3 regions of the Arthrobacter sp. Dra40 genome follow, and region 2 is predicted to be linked to each of the others. Evidence: riboswitches for the same ligand, from Rfam matches in the RefSeq annotation. Region 2 holds a riboswitch; each other region holds the start of a gene.
The links. A riboswitch is a leader RNA that binds a small molecule or an ion and turns the genes downstream of it on or off. The one in region 2 is predicted to bind S-adenosylmethionine.

Region 1: another riboswitch for S-adenosylmethionine. It lies ahead of AC5RWT_RS13345 (flavin reductase family protein); the one in region 2 lies ahead of AC5RWT_RS17320 (methionine ABC transporter ATP-binding protein).
Region 3: another riboswitch for S-adenosylmethionine. It lies ahead of AC5RWT_RS31890 (bifunctional o-acetylhomoserine/o-acetylserine sulfhydrylase); the one in region 2 lies ahead of AC5RWT_RS17320 (methionine ABC transporter ATP-binding protein).

What each region holds. Positions count from the first base shown of each region.
Region 1 is NZ_JBNHHB010000025.1:50,035-53,966, forward strand. Features, by position in the region: gene AC5RWT_RS13330 (hypothetical protein) at 1-361, opposite strand, end outside; gene AC5RWT_RS13335 (hypothetical protein) at 636-863, shown strand; gene AC5RWT_RS13340 (prephenate dehydratase) at 966-1,835, shown strand; SAM riboswitch class IV at 1,898-2,012, shown strand; gene AC5RWT_RS13345 (flavin reductase family protein) at 2,054-2,560, shown strand; gene AC5RWT_RS13350 (aldo/keto reductase) at 2,594-3,631, opposite strand; gene AC5RWT_RS13355 (MDR family MFS transporter) at 3,855-3,932, shown strand, end outside.
Region 2 is NZ_JBNHHB010000042.1:5,317-9,248, reverse strand. Features, by position in the region: gene AC5RWT_RS17325 (LLM class flavin-dependent oxidoreductase) at 1-685, shown strand, start outside; SAM riboswitch class I at 767-858, shown strand; gene AC5RWT_RS17320 (methionine ABC transporter ATP-binding protein) at 972-2,030, shown strand; gene AC5RWT_RS17315 (methionine ABC transporter permease) at 2,027-2,719, shown strand; gene AC5RWT_RS17310 (MetQ/NlpA family ABC transporter substrate-binding protein) at 2,750-3,673, shown strand; gene AC5RWT_RS17305 (DUF1206 domain-containing protein) at 3,784-3,932, opposite strand, start outside.
Region 3 is NZ_JBNHHB010000224.1:45-3,976, forward strand. Features, by position in the region: partial or broken gene AC5RWT_RS31885 (VOC family protein) at 1-364, opposite strand, end outside; SAM riboswitch class IV at 636-749, shown strand; gene AC5RWT_RS31890 (bifunctional o-acetylhomoserine/o-acetylserine sulfhydrylase) at 817-2,142, shown strand; gene metX (homoserine O-acetyltransferase MetX) at 2,223-3,293, shown strand; gene AC5RWT_RS31900 (winged helix DNA-binding domain-containing protein) at 3,437-3,932, opposite strand, start outside.

The sequences.
Region 1 (3,932 bases), on a different contig from region 2:
GCGCGGACAAGGCCGGGGTGGCCTCGGCCGGGCCTGGCGCGGACACGTGGGCTCCTGCCGGCTGGAGTTGGCCGGGTTGCAGTGTGCGGAACCACGCGTCGTACCGCTGGTCAGCGCGCTTCGTGGCGCGGGAAACGCCTCCTGCCAACAGCGCGAAGCCTGCGATCGAGATCAGGGCGAACAGCACCGCAAGACCCGAATACACATCTGCGTCCGAGCTGTAAAACATGCTGGTGGCATCCAGGAACGACTCCCGGACTGCCGACGCTGACATCCAGGCACTCATCACCCCTCCCGCAACGAAGAGGACGGTGCCCCACATGGTCAGGGCAGCAGCTGGCGGAATATAGCGGTAGTTCATGCTTCCCACTATCGGGCTCCCGACCTGCCCCGTTACGTCCACCCTCTTCTTGTTCGGCATGGCCGCGGCCCGGCTGCCCGCCACAAGGCCGCGGGACGGCCCGGTCCTCCCTGCGTGCGGAACGCCACGCCGCCTTAAAATTCATCTGATGTCCATTGGGATGGCAGAATGTAAAGTTCCATGCACCGTTCCGCATGGCACGATCGTTCCGACTTGACGCTGCGTTCCCGCGCTTTCTCCTCTGCGGCAGTTTCCGGTCACGAAAGGCAGAACCATGGCCACTTCCTTGGCTCCCGCGTCCTGGGCCTCCAAGTCCTTGACGGCACACACGGCTTCCGAGGCCGACGACCTCCTCAATGCCGCGGTAGAAGAGCTGCAAAAAATCGCGGCCATCGACGGCGAGTGCGGCATCCTCGTTACCCGCACCGGCCCCGGGCAGTTCACCGTGGAACTGAGCGAGGACGTGCCCTACGGCATCACGCAGGAATCCCAGCTGGCCTAAAAGTCCGGCAGCCGGCTCCCTGCACCGGCTGCCGCGCTTTTGTGACGCCAGGCCAAGCCCCGGAATGAAGCGCCGGGCGGCCCCGGTGGGATAATTTCGCCCATGGCTCCAGCTATTGCGTACCAAGGTGAACCCGGTTCGAACTCCCACATGGCGTGCCTTGAGGTGCGCCCCGGCTGGGAGGCCGTGCCGTGCGCCAGCTTTGAGGACGCCTTCGCCGCCGTCACAAGCGGCACGGCCGAACTGGCCATGATTCCCATCGATAATTCAATCGCCGGCCGGGTAGCGGACATCCACGCGCTGTTGCCCAAGTCCACCCTGCAGATCGTGGAGGAGTTTTTCCTGCCGATCCGCTTCAGCCTCCTGGGCGTACCCGGAGCGACTGTGGAGCAGGCCCGCGAGGTGCATAGCCACATTCACGCGCTGGGCCAGTGCCGTAACCTCATCCGTCGGCTTGGCTTGACGCCGGTGATCGCCGGCGACACCGCCGGTTCGGCGCGCGAGGTGGCGGAGTGGAACGACCCGACCAAGGTCTCCCTGGCGCCGCCGATGGCTGCCGAGCTCTATGGCCTGGAGGTCTTCGCGGAAGAAGTCGAGGACGATCCCACGAACACCACCCGGTTTGTGGTGCTGGCCGACCGCCGGCCCGTACCGACCCGGGAGGAGCTGCCCGGTCCGGCCGTGACCAGCTTTGTTTTCCGGGTGCGGAACGTGCCGTCGGCCCTGTACAAAGCTCTCGGTGGGTTCGCCACCAACGGGATCAACATGACCCGGCTGGAGAGCTACATGGTGGGCGGCGAGTTCGCTGCCACCGTGTTCATGGTGGATGTGGAAGGCCACCCCGAAGATCAGGCAATGGTCCACGCCTTCGAGGAACTGGACTTCTTCACCACGGAAATCCGACTGCTGGGCGTCTACCCGGCGCACCCGTTCCGCCGGCGTACGGTCCGTGCCGGCGTCGACGGATCATGACATCTTGACGAACTGTTACCGGGGTTTGACGCGGCCCCCGTCCGGCTCTTAGCGTGGAAGCGAATCAAGAGCGCCAACTGCACAGCCCTGGCTGGTTGGCCGGCAACCCTCTACCGTAGCGGGGTGCTCCAGGTGATGATTCGGCCCGCCGGGTTTGTCGGCGAGCAAGTACGCGTACTCCCCGCAGCAGCGGATGCGCCCTAGCTTCAAGGACGGCCATGTCGCTCCATTATGACCTGACACCCAATACCCTCCGCTCCGCCTTCGGCCGCTTCCCGTCGGGCATCGCCGCACTGTGCGCGATCGTCGACGGCGCGCCCCAAGGCATCGTCGCTTCTTCCTTCACGGTCGGGGTTTCGCTCGAGCCGCCGCTGGTCATGTTTGCCGTGCAGAATACGTCCCGCACCTGGCCTTTGCTCCGCGGGGCAGAACGAATCGGCGTCTCGGTGCTGGGCACGGAGCACGACGGCGTCTGCCGCCAGATCGCCTCGAAGAACGGCGACCGTTTCGCCGGCCTCAGCCTGCACAGCACCGACCCGGGAGCCCTCTTTCTGAACGACGCGGCGCTGTGGCTGGACTGCTCAGTGCACCAAGAAGTTCCGGCCGGTGATCACCACGTCGTGCTGCTGGAGGTGCACGGCTTGTCCACCCATGACGGTACTCATGAGCCGCTGGTTTTCCACGACTCCGTCTTCCGGCGGCTGAAGCAGCCCGTCCTCGTCTAGAGACCAGGTCTGGGCGCGGGAGAAGCGGAAGGCTCAGGGCAGGGGACGCCCGCGTGCCGCCACCCACAGGGCGTACCATTCCTGGCGCGTCATCGCCTCCCCGACTGCCTCTGCCTCGGCGCAGGCCCTGATCCGGTCAGGGCTGCTGGTACCCACGACAGGGCGGATGCCCGCCGGATGGCGCAGCAGCCAGCCCAGCACCACGGCTTCCAAAGTGCAGCCCTTGTCCTTGGCAAGTTCGGCGACCAGGGCTGCGGCTGAAGCGTCCGCCGCGGCGGTAGTACCGGTGCCGGCAGCCCCATCCTCCCCGGCGGTATCCTGCGGGCTCCCGGCCGCGGAGCTCCCTTGACCGCGCACCGTCTCGGTCAGGCCGGCACGCCCGCTGTAGCGGCCCTGGGCCAGGGACCCCCAGGCCTGAAGCTGCACTCCGTTGGCTGCGCAGTATTCCAGTGTGCCGTGCGGGAAGCTGATGCCCGTTCCGTCCGGATGGTTCACCAGCACGCCGGACTCCAGCCAGTCCCGCCGGTACAAACTCATCTCCAGTTGGTTCACGGCCAGCGGCTCGTCCAGCGCCGACTGCAGCCAGCGCATTTGTTCGCCTGACATATTGGAGACACCAAGACGGCCAACCTTTCCGGCCATCCGGAGTTCGTTGAAGGCCCTGGCTATCTCTTCGACCGGGGCCAGCGGGTCCGGGCGGTGAATCAGCAGTGTGTCCAGGTGGTCGACATGCAGCCGGCGCAGGGTCTCCTCGGTGCGGGCCAGGATCGCGCGGCGGGACGAGTCGTAATGTCCTGCCATACCGGGAGAGGGCAACACGATGCCGCATTTGCTCTGCAGGTAGACTAACTCCCGCAGCTCCGGACGTTCGGTTAGTACCCGCCCGAAGGCAGCCTCGGCCTTGCCGCGGGCGTAAATATCGGCGTGGTCAAAAGTTTTGATTCCGGTTTCCAGGGCCGCGTCCACGGCGGCATGCGCTGCGGCAACGTCAGCCGCTTCCAGCGGTCCGCTCCCCCAGCCACCGCCCAAACCCATGCAGCCGAAAATGAGGCGCGATCCGGCGTCGTCCATTGATGTGTCCCCTCTCTGGGCAGGGTCCCAGCGTACGACGTTCAGCCGGCACCGGTCTCTGCCCGAAGCCCTTGTGCTGCCTTGCCGACGGCAGTACGGTACTGACGCGGAGCGGGTAGCGTCCCCAGGCAACCTCGTCCCGGCCGCCTGCGCCACCCGCCGTGGAAGTTACGCCATGGCCTTTCCCCCCAGCCCCGACCAAGATCCGCGTCCAGTCCCGGGTTTGGACGTTGCCCCTGGTCCCCCGGCTCGAAGCCAGGAACCGCAGGGAACAGCTCCTACCCGGATCATCGTGGTGTTC
Region 2 (3,932 bases):
GTTCGCCGCGGAGAACGCCGAAGCCGTGTTCGTCACCTGCCCCACTAAGGAAATGCTCGCGGCGGCGGTGAAGAAGATCCGCGACGCCGCTGAGGCCGCTGGCCGGGGCCGCTACGACGTCCGCATTTACGCCATGCAGACCGTGGTGACCGGGCCGGACGACGCCACCGCCCAGGCCAAGTTCGAGGATTATAAGTCCTACGCGGACGTCAACGGCGCGCTGGCCCTGATTTCGGGCTGGATGGGCGTGGACCTGTCCACCTACGGCCCGGACGACGTGATCGGCGAGAACGTGAAGTCCAACGCCATTCAGTCCTCGGTGGAAACCTTCCAGAAGGCCTCCGGCGACAGCGGCAAGCCATGGACCATCCGCCAACTGGCCGAATGGGTCGGCGTCGGCGGCTTCGGCCCGATCACGGTCGGTTCCGGCAAGGACGTGGCAGCCAAGTTGGTGGAGTGGGTCGAAGAGACCGACGTGGACGGCTTCAACCTGGCCTACGCCATCACCCCGGGCACGTTCGAGGACATCGTAGAATACGTGGTGCCGGAGCTGCAGAAGCTGGGCGCCTACCCCACGGAGTACGCGCCGGGCACGCTGCGCAACAAGCTCTTCGGCCGCGGCGACAAGCTGCCGGAGAGTCACAAGGCTGCTGGCTTCCGGCTGCACAACTCCCTGGTCCGCTGACCTCAGCGGTCAGCTGAGAACCAACTGAACCACGACGGCGGTGCGCCGCCCCTCGCGGGGCCGGCCCACCGCCGTCGGGAAAAACCATCCAGAGCGGCTGAGAGATCTGGCTCGATGACGCCGCAGCAACCCCGGCAACTGCCGCACGGTGCTAACGCCAGGACCGATGGAGAACCCGGGCCGGAACGGAGCCGGCTGCGTTATTTCTGCGCGCCGTGATCGGCTGTGCCCGGGGCTCCCCGACCTTGAGGAGCAGCATGAAACGTCATACCGCGGGCGGCCCGCAATGATTGAAATCCGTAATCTGTACAAAAGCTTTGGCACCCGGCACGGGACGGTCGAGGTACTCAAGGGCATCGACCTGACCATCGAGCAGGGGGCGATCACCGCCATCGTCGGCTCTTCCGGCGCCGGCAAGACCACCCTCTCCCATTGCATCTCGCTGTTGGAAAAGCCCACTTCCGGCCAGGTGCTGGTGGACGGCCGCGATCTGTCTGCGCTCTCCGGTCAGGCGCTGCGCAGCGAACGCCGCGCCATCGGCACCATCTTTCAGCACTCGGCGCTGCTGCGCCGGATGACGGTGGCCGAGAATGTTGCGCTGCCGCTGCGCAACCTGGGCGTGGTGCACGCCCAGATGGAGGACCGCGTGGCCGAACTGCTGGACCGTGTGGGCCTGCTGCACAAGGCCAACGCCTACCCCGGCCAGCTGTCCGGCGGCCAGAAGCAGCGGGTCGGCATCGCCCGGGCGCTGGCACTTCGGCCCCGGATCCTGCTCTCCGACGAATCGACGTCCGGCCTGGACCCTGAATCCACCCAGCAGATCCTGGACCTGTTGGACGACGTCCGCACTGAGCTGGGGCTGTCCGTCATCCTGATCACTCATGAGATGGACGTGGTGCGCCACGTCGCTGACCAGGTCGCCGTGCTGTCCGGCGGCCGGGTTTCGGAGTACGGGCCGATCGGCGCGCTTGTGGCCGACCCGGCCTCGGGCGCCGGGCGCCAACTGCTGCCCGTGCGGGCGCTGCCCCTGCCGGCCGGCTTCGACTACGCGCTGTCCCTCTCCTACCGGCACGGCCCGGTGGACCCGGAATGGCTGACGCGGCTGTCCACCGGCCTGAGTGTGCGAGTGGCGCTGCTAGGAGGTTCGGTGGAAGCTCATGGCGAATCCGTCTTGGGCCGCGCCGAAATCGGTGTCGCCGGCCGCCCGGAGGCCGAGGTCCGCGCCTATCTGGAGCAGCTGGGCCTGGTCGCGGAACCGCGGGCGGCAGGCATCGCACGGCCGACTGTGCCGCCGTCTGCCGTGAACGAACACGCAAGGAACGAGAAAATCGAGGTTCGCGCATGAGGCCCGCCGAAACCGCAGCCGTGGGGCTGGACACGCCCTGGACGGACTTGCCCGCCCTGCTGCTGCCGGCCTACGGCGAAACCTGGGCGATGGTCGGCATTGTGATGGCCCTGGTGATTCTGGTCGGCGGAGCCACCGGCGTGCTGCTGTACAACACTGACGGCCGCGGGCTGTTTCCGCGGCCGCGCCTGCACGGTGTGGTCAGCTGGCTGGTCAACATGGGACGCTCGCTGCCGTTCCTGGTGCTGATGGCAGCGATCATCCCGCTGACCAAGTGGGTGACCGGAACGACCATCGGCATTGCCGCGGCTGTGGTCCCGATGACGCTGGCCGGCATTCCGTTCTTCGCCCGCCTGGTGCAGAACGCGCTGAACGACCTGCCGCGCGAAAACATGGCCGTGGGCCTGGTCACCGGCAGCTCCACCGGGCAGATCATCCTCCAGACTCAGCTGCGCGAGGCGCTGCCGGGCCTGACCTCGGCGATCACGCTGAACACCATTTCGATGATCGAATACTCCGCCATTGCCGGAACGATCGGCGCCGGCGGCATCGGCTACTTGGCGGTCACCTACGGCTACCAGCGGTTCGACACCCATGTCATGGCTGCCACCATCGTTGTCCTCATCATCACGGTCCAGCTGGTGCAGTTCGCCGGCGACCGCATCTCCCGCGCGTTGCTGCGCCCCTAGCTTCCCCTTGACATCCAGGAGCATCACATCATGAGTACCCCTTCCGCCGGGTCCGGCCACGACCACGGCTTCACACTGCGCAAACAGTCGACCGCCCTGCCATGGAGCATTGCGGCGGTCGCCGCCGTCGTCGCCTTGGTTCTGGGACTGCTGCTGGTGCAGCAGCAGTCCCGGCCGGCCATCGCCGCCGCGGCCGACGGCGAGGTCACCTCGCCACTGAAGGTTCACTTTGAACCGGCGATGGCCGGCGAGGAGAAGATCCTCAAGTTCGTCGCCGAGGAGATCTCGCCGGACTACGGTGTCGAGATCGAGGCCGTGGGGCTGCAGGACCCGATCCAGGCGAATCGCGCCGTGGCCGAGGGCCAGTTCCACGCCACCATTTTCGAGCACCAGTGGTACATGCAGCAGTCGGCGGATGCCAGCGGCGTTGAACTGACGCCTACGGTGGAGCTCTTCCAGTGGGGCTTCGGGCTGTACTCCACCCGCTACGAGTCGATCGAGAGTCTGCCCCGGGGTGCGGTCCTGCTGCTTCCGAACGATGCGGCCAATCAGGGCCAGGCGCTCTGGCTGCTGCAACGCGAGGGGCTGCTGGAACTGGATCCGGCGGTCGAGCCGCGCACCGCAAAGATCCGTGATGTCACCGGAAATCCGCGTGGTTTCGTCCTGAAGGAAGCCGATCTGTTGGCGATGCCGCGCATGCTCGATTCGGTCGACGTGGCCATCGGATACGTTTCCCAGTTCGACGCCGGCAAGATCGGCCGCGACAAGGGCATTCTGTTCCCGGCGGCACCCAAGACCTTCGCCTCCCGCCTGGTGATTGGCACCGAGTTCAAGGACACGGCCGAGAGCAAAAAGCTGATCGAGATCTTCTCCGATCCGCGGCTGGAGGAATACCTGCGCACCACGGACGATCCGCTGGTCAAGGACGTGCTGACCCCGGTCTCCGCGGAGTAGCCACTGCTGCCGAACGGCCGGCGATCCGGCCCCAACGGCCGGCGATCCGGCCCGGCGGAACTCCCGGCGACCCCGGCCCGGCGGAACTCCCGCCATCCGGCCCGGGCGCGCTACATCTTTGCGTAGCGGGCCCGGGCACCCAGATACAGCCCGTAGCAGATCAACCCGACGGCCACCACGGCCAACGCGGCCGGCCCGAACGGCTGGTCGCGCAACGCCTTGAGCGCGCCGTCCAGGCCCTTCACGTCCTGCGGGTCAT
Region 3 (3,932 bases), on a different contig from region 2:
GCTGCCAGCTCAATTCCTGCCCGTCCGGGAACTTGCGGTTGCCGGGCACGGCGTGGCGGCCCAGTCGTTCTTCGAACGGGGTCAGATCCCCGACCTCCACGCACCAACCCATCCAGCCGCCGCCGGCTTCGGACCGTGCACGGACCGCCTGGCCGAAGGGGGCCTTGTCCGACGCGGGGTGGTCCAGGACCTCCACGACCTCCAGGTAGTGGTGGTCGGTGAGGGGGAAGATCATATTGCGGGTGCCGAAGCGGGGATGCACCCCGCCCTTGACTGCGTCGATGCCCAGAGCTGCGGCTATCCGCTCTGAAGTGGCAGCCAGACCGTCGGGTTCAGCAGCATAGGAAACATGGTCGAAGCGCATGGCTATATCTTGGCACTTTGTGAACCCGCTCTCGACTTAGGGTGACCTAAGTCACTCGGTTGTCGCTGCGGCTCTTCACCATAGGTCATGAGCAAAGCGGGCAGCCATGGCACGGCCTCAAACAGGGGAGAAGCTCTGCCGTGCGCGCCCCAAAGTGCGGGGAGCGGCCCAGCCGCGCCCGCCCCCACGATGCGGGGAAAGGCTGTGCCGCGGCCGGTCATAAGGTGTCACATTCTTGCGGCTGGACGCCTGGCCACGGACACTGGAAGCAGGTCATGAGTGCCAGCGTGAAACCCCGGTTTGCTGGCCGGCAACCCTCCAACCGCGTGGGGTGCCCCGGGTGAAGACCAGGCAGCCGCCATGAGGCGGTGCGCAAGCGCGGGTCACACCCGGGATAGACATGCCGGCACGGCCGGATCCCGGATGACCCCTTCCACTGAAGGAGTTGCACCATGTCCACTGCAGATTGGTCCTTTGAGACCCGTCAGATTCACGTAGGCCAGGAGCCGGATGCCGCAACAGGCGCCCGGGCCCTGCCGATCTACCAGACAACCTCGTTCGTCTTCCCCAGCACGCAGAGCGCCGCGGACCGCTTTGCCTTGTCCGAACTGTCGCCTATCTACACCAGGATCGGCAACCCCACCAGCGAGGCAGTCGAGACCCGGATCGCGAACCTCGAAGGCGGCGTCGGCGCCCTGCTGCTCGCCTCGGGACAGGCAGCATCAACCTTCTCCATCCTGAACCTCGCCGAGGCCGGCGACCATATCGTGGCCAGTCCCAGCCTGTACGGCGGCACCTACAACCTGCTCCGCACCACGCTGCCCAAGTTCGGCATCGACGTCACCTTCGTCGAGGATCCGGACAACCTGCAGCAGTGGCGCGACGCTGTGAAACCGAACACCAAAGCGTTCTTCGGCGAGGTCGTCTCCAATCCGCGCCAGGACGTGCTGGACCTGGAGGGCGTCAGCGCCATCGCCCATGAGAACGGTGTGCCGCTGATTGTCGATAACACGTTGGCAACCCCGTACCTGATCCGCCCGATTGAGTGGGGTGCTGACATCGTGCTCCATTCGGCCACCAAGTACCTCGGCGGCCACGGGACCGCCATCGGCGGGGTGATCGTGGATGGCGGCACCTTCGACTTCGCCGCGGACCCCGGCAAGTTCCCGGGCTTCAACACTCCGGACGAGACCTACAACGGGTTGATCTTCGCCCGCGACCTGGGGGTCAACGGTGCCTTGGGTGCCAACCTGGCCTACATCCTCAAGGCCAGGGTGCAGTTGCTGCGCGATCTGGGGTCCGCCATTTCGCCGTTCAATGCGTTCCTGATCGCCCAGGGACTGGAGACGCTGAGCCTGCGCGTGGAGCGGCACGTGGCGAACGCGCAGAAGGTCGCCGAATTCCTGGAAGGGCACGACGACGTTACCTCCGTCGCGTACCTCGGCCTGCCCTCGAGCCCGTGGTACGACCGCGGCCGCAAGTACGGTCCGAAGGGCACCGGCGCCATCGTTTCCTTCGAGATCAAGGGCGGCATCGAAGCCGGCAAGCGCTTTGTGGACGGCCTTGAACTGCATTCGCACGTGGCCAACCTGGGCGATGTCCGCTCGCTGGTGATCCACCCGGCGTCGACCACCCACGCCCAGCTCTCGGCCTCGGAGCGGCTCGCCGCCGGGGTGACGGACGGGCTGGTCCGGCTGTCGGTGGGCATCGAGAACGTCAACGACATCATCGCCGACCTGGAGGCCGGTTTCCGCGCCGCCAAGGGTGCGGACGACTAGGCAAGCAGGTAGAGCGCAGCGTGACGATAGTGCAACCGCAGGAACTGGTGGAACAGGCGACGGACGGCCTTCTGCGCCGGATGCCTCTTGGCGCCCTGGAACTGGAGGCCGGCGGCTATCTGCCCGAGGTGGTCCTCGGCTATGAAACCTGGGGCACCTTGAATGCGGACGCGTCCAACGCTGTCCTGATCGAACACGCCCTGACCGGCAGCACGCATGTCGCGCGCGGTTACTCCGACGAGGACGGCTGGTGGGATGATCTGGTGGGTCCCGGTGCCACGATCGACACGGAGCGCTATTTCGTAGTGGCCGCCAACATGGTTGGCGGCTGCTACGGCTCCACCGGCCCCGCGTCCCCCGCGCCGGACGGGACACCGTGGGGGTCACGGTTTCCGTTCGTCACGATCCGCGATTCGGTCCGGGCCGAAGCGCGCCTGGCCGACGCGCTGGGCATCCGGCGCTGGCACACAGTACTCGGCGGGTCGATGGGTGGCGCCCGCGCGCTTGAATGGGCGGTAACGTTCCCGGAGCGCACAGCCCGGTGCGCAGTCCTGTCGTGCGGCGCCGCGAGCACCGCTGAGCAAATTGCCTTCGCGCAGGCGCAGGTCGCCGCCATCCGGCTGGACCCGCACTTCGCCGGCGGCGACTTTTACGACGGTCCTGCTCCCGAGGCCGGACTCGGCATTGCCCGGCGCATTGCGCACATCAACTACCGCGCAGAGCCGGAGCTGGAGTACCGGTTCGGACGCAGGCCGCAGGCGGAGGAGCAGCCGTTCGGCGGTATCACGCCGTCCGCACGTGGCCGCTATGCAGTGGAAAGCTACCTCGACTACCAAGCGGACAAGCTCGTCGCGCGCTTTGACGCCAACAGCTACATCCTGCTCACCGAGGCCCTGGTCAGCCACGACATTGCCCGGGGCCGGGGCTCACTCGAGCAGACGCTCGGCGGCCTCACCGAAACGCAGTTCTTCATCGCCGCCGTGGATTCCGATCGCCTGTACTTTCCCGAACAGTCGCGGCAGCTGGCCGAGGCGCTGCCCGGGGCAGTCAAGGTCCACACCATTGAAACGCCGCTGGGCCACGACGGCTTCCTCACCGATATCCACCAGCTGCATGAGGCCCTCACCGAGGCGTTCTTCGCGCCCGCCTAATGGTTCGTCCCGCCAACCTGAAAGCTGCATGAGTACGACGGCGGGGTCCGCCATCAGGGCGGATCCCCGCCCGTGTCCGGGATGAGGTTGAGGGGACGGTCAAGCCACATCGAGCGGGGCATCGGATCAGGTTGAACGGGACGTCAGATCAGTTCGATCGTGACCGGCCGCCGCAGAAATGCTGCGTAGCGTTCCACGGCCAAGCCCACGGCGTGTCGCTCCGACTCAGTGAATGACCGCAGCGGCCTGAGCCGCAGCTGCGCCGCGCCGGGCCCGAGCACGTGTTTCCAGTTGGCCACCATCTTCCCGTCCAGCAGCAGCACGTGCATCGGCACCGTACTACTGAGAGCTGCCGGGGCAGCGCCGTCGAGATAGCCGCGGGTCTTGGAGTAGCCCATCACATATTCGTCGTAGCACTGGATCAGGTCAGCCCGGGGCAGTTCATCATTGGCAACGGCCGTACTTCCGGCTGTTCCGGCGGCCGGGGAATACCAGAGCTGTACGCCCTCGGCTTCGGTCCGTTCGAGTCCGTCGTGGCCGCCGGCTTCCAAGCCGCGCGCGATGTCAGCCTGTGGAAGGTTGGACCAGTCGGAGCAGTCCTTCACGGCCGCTGGTCCGCGGCTGGCGAAGTACCGGGCG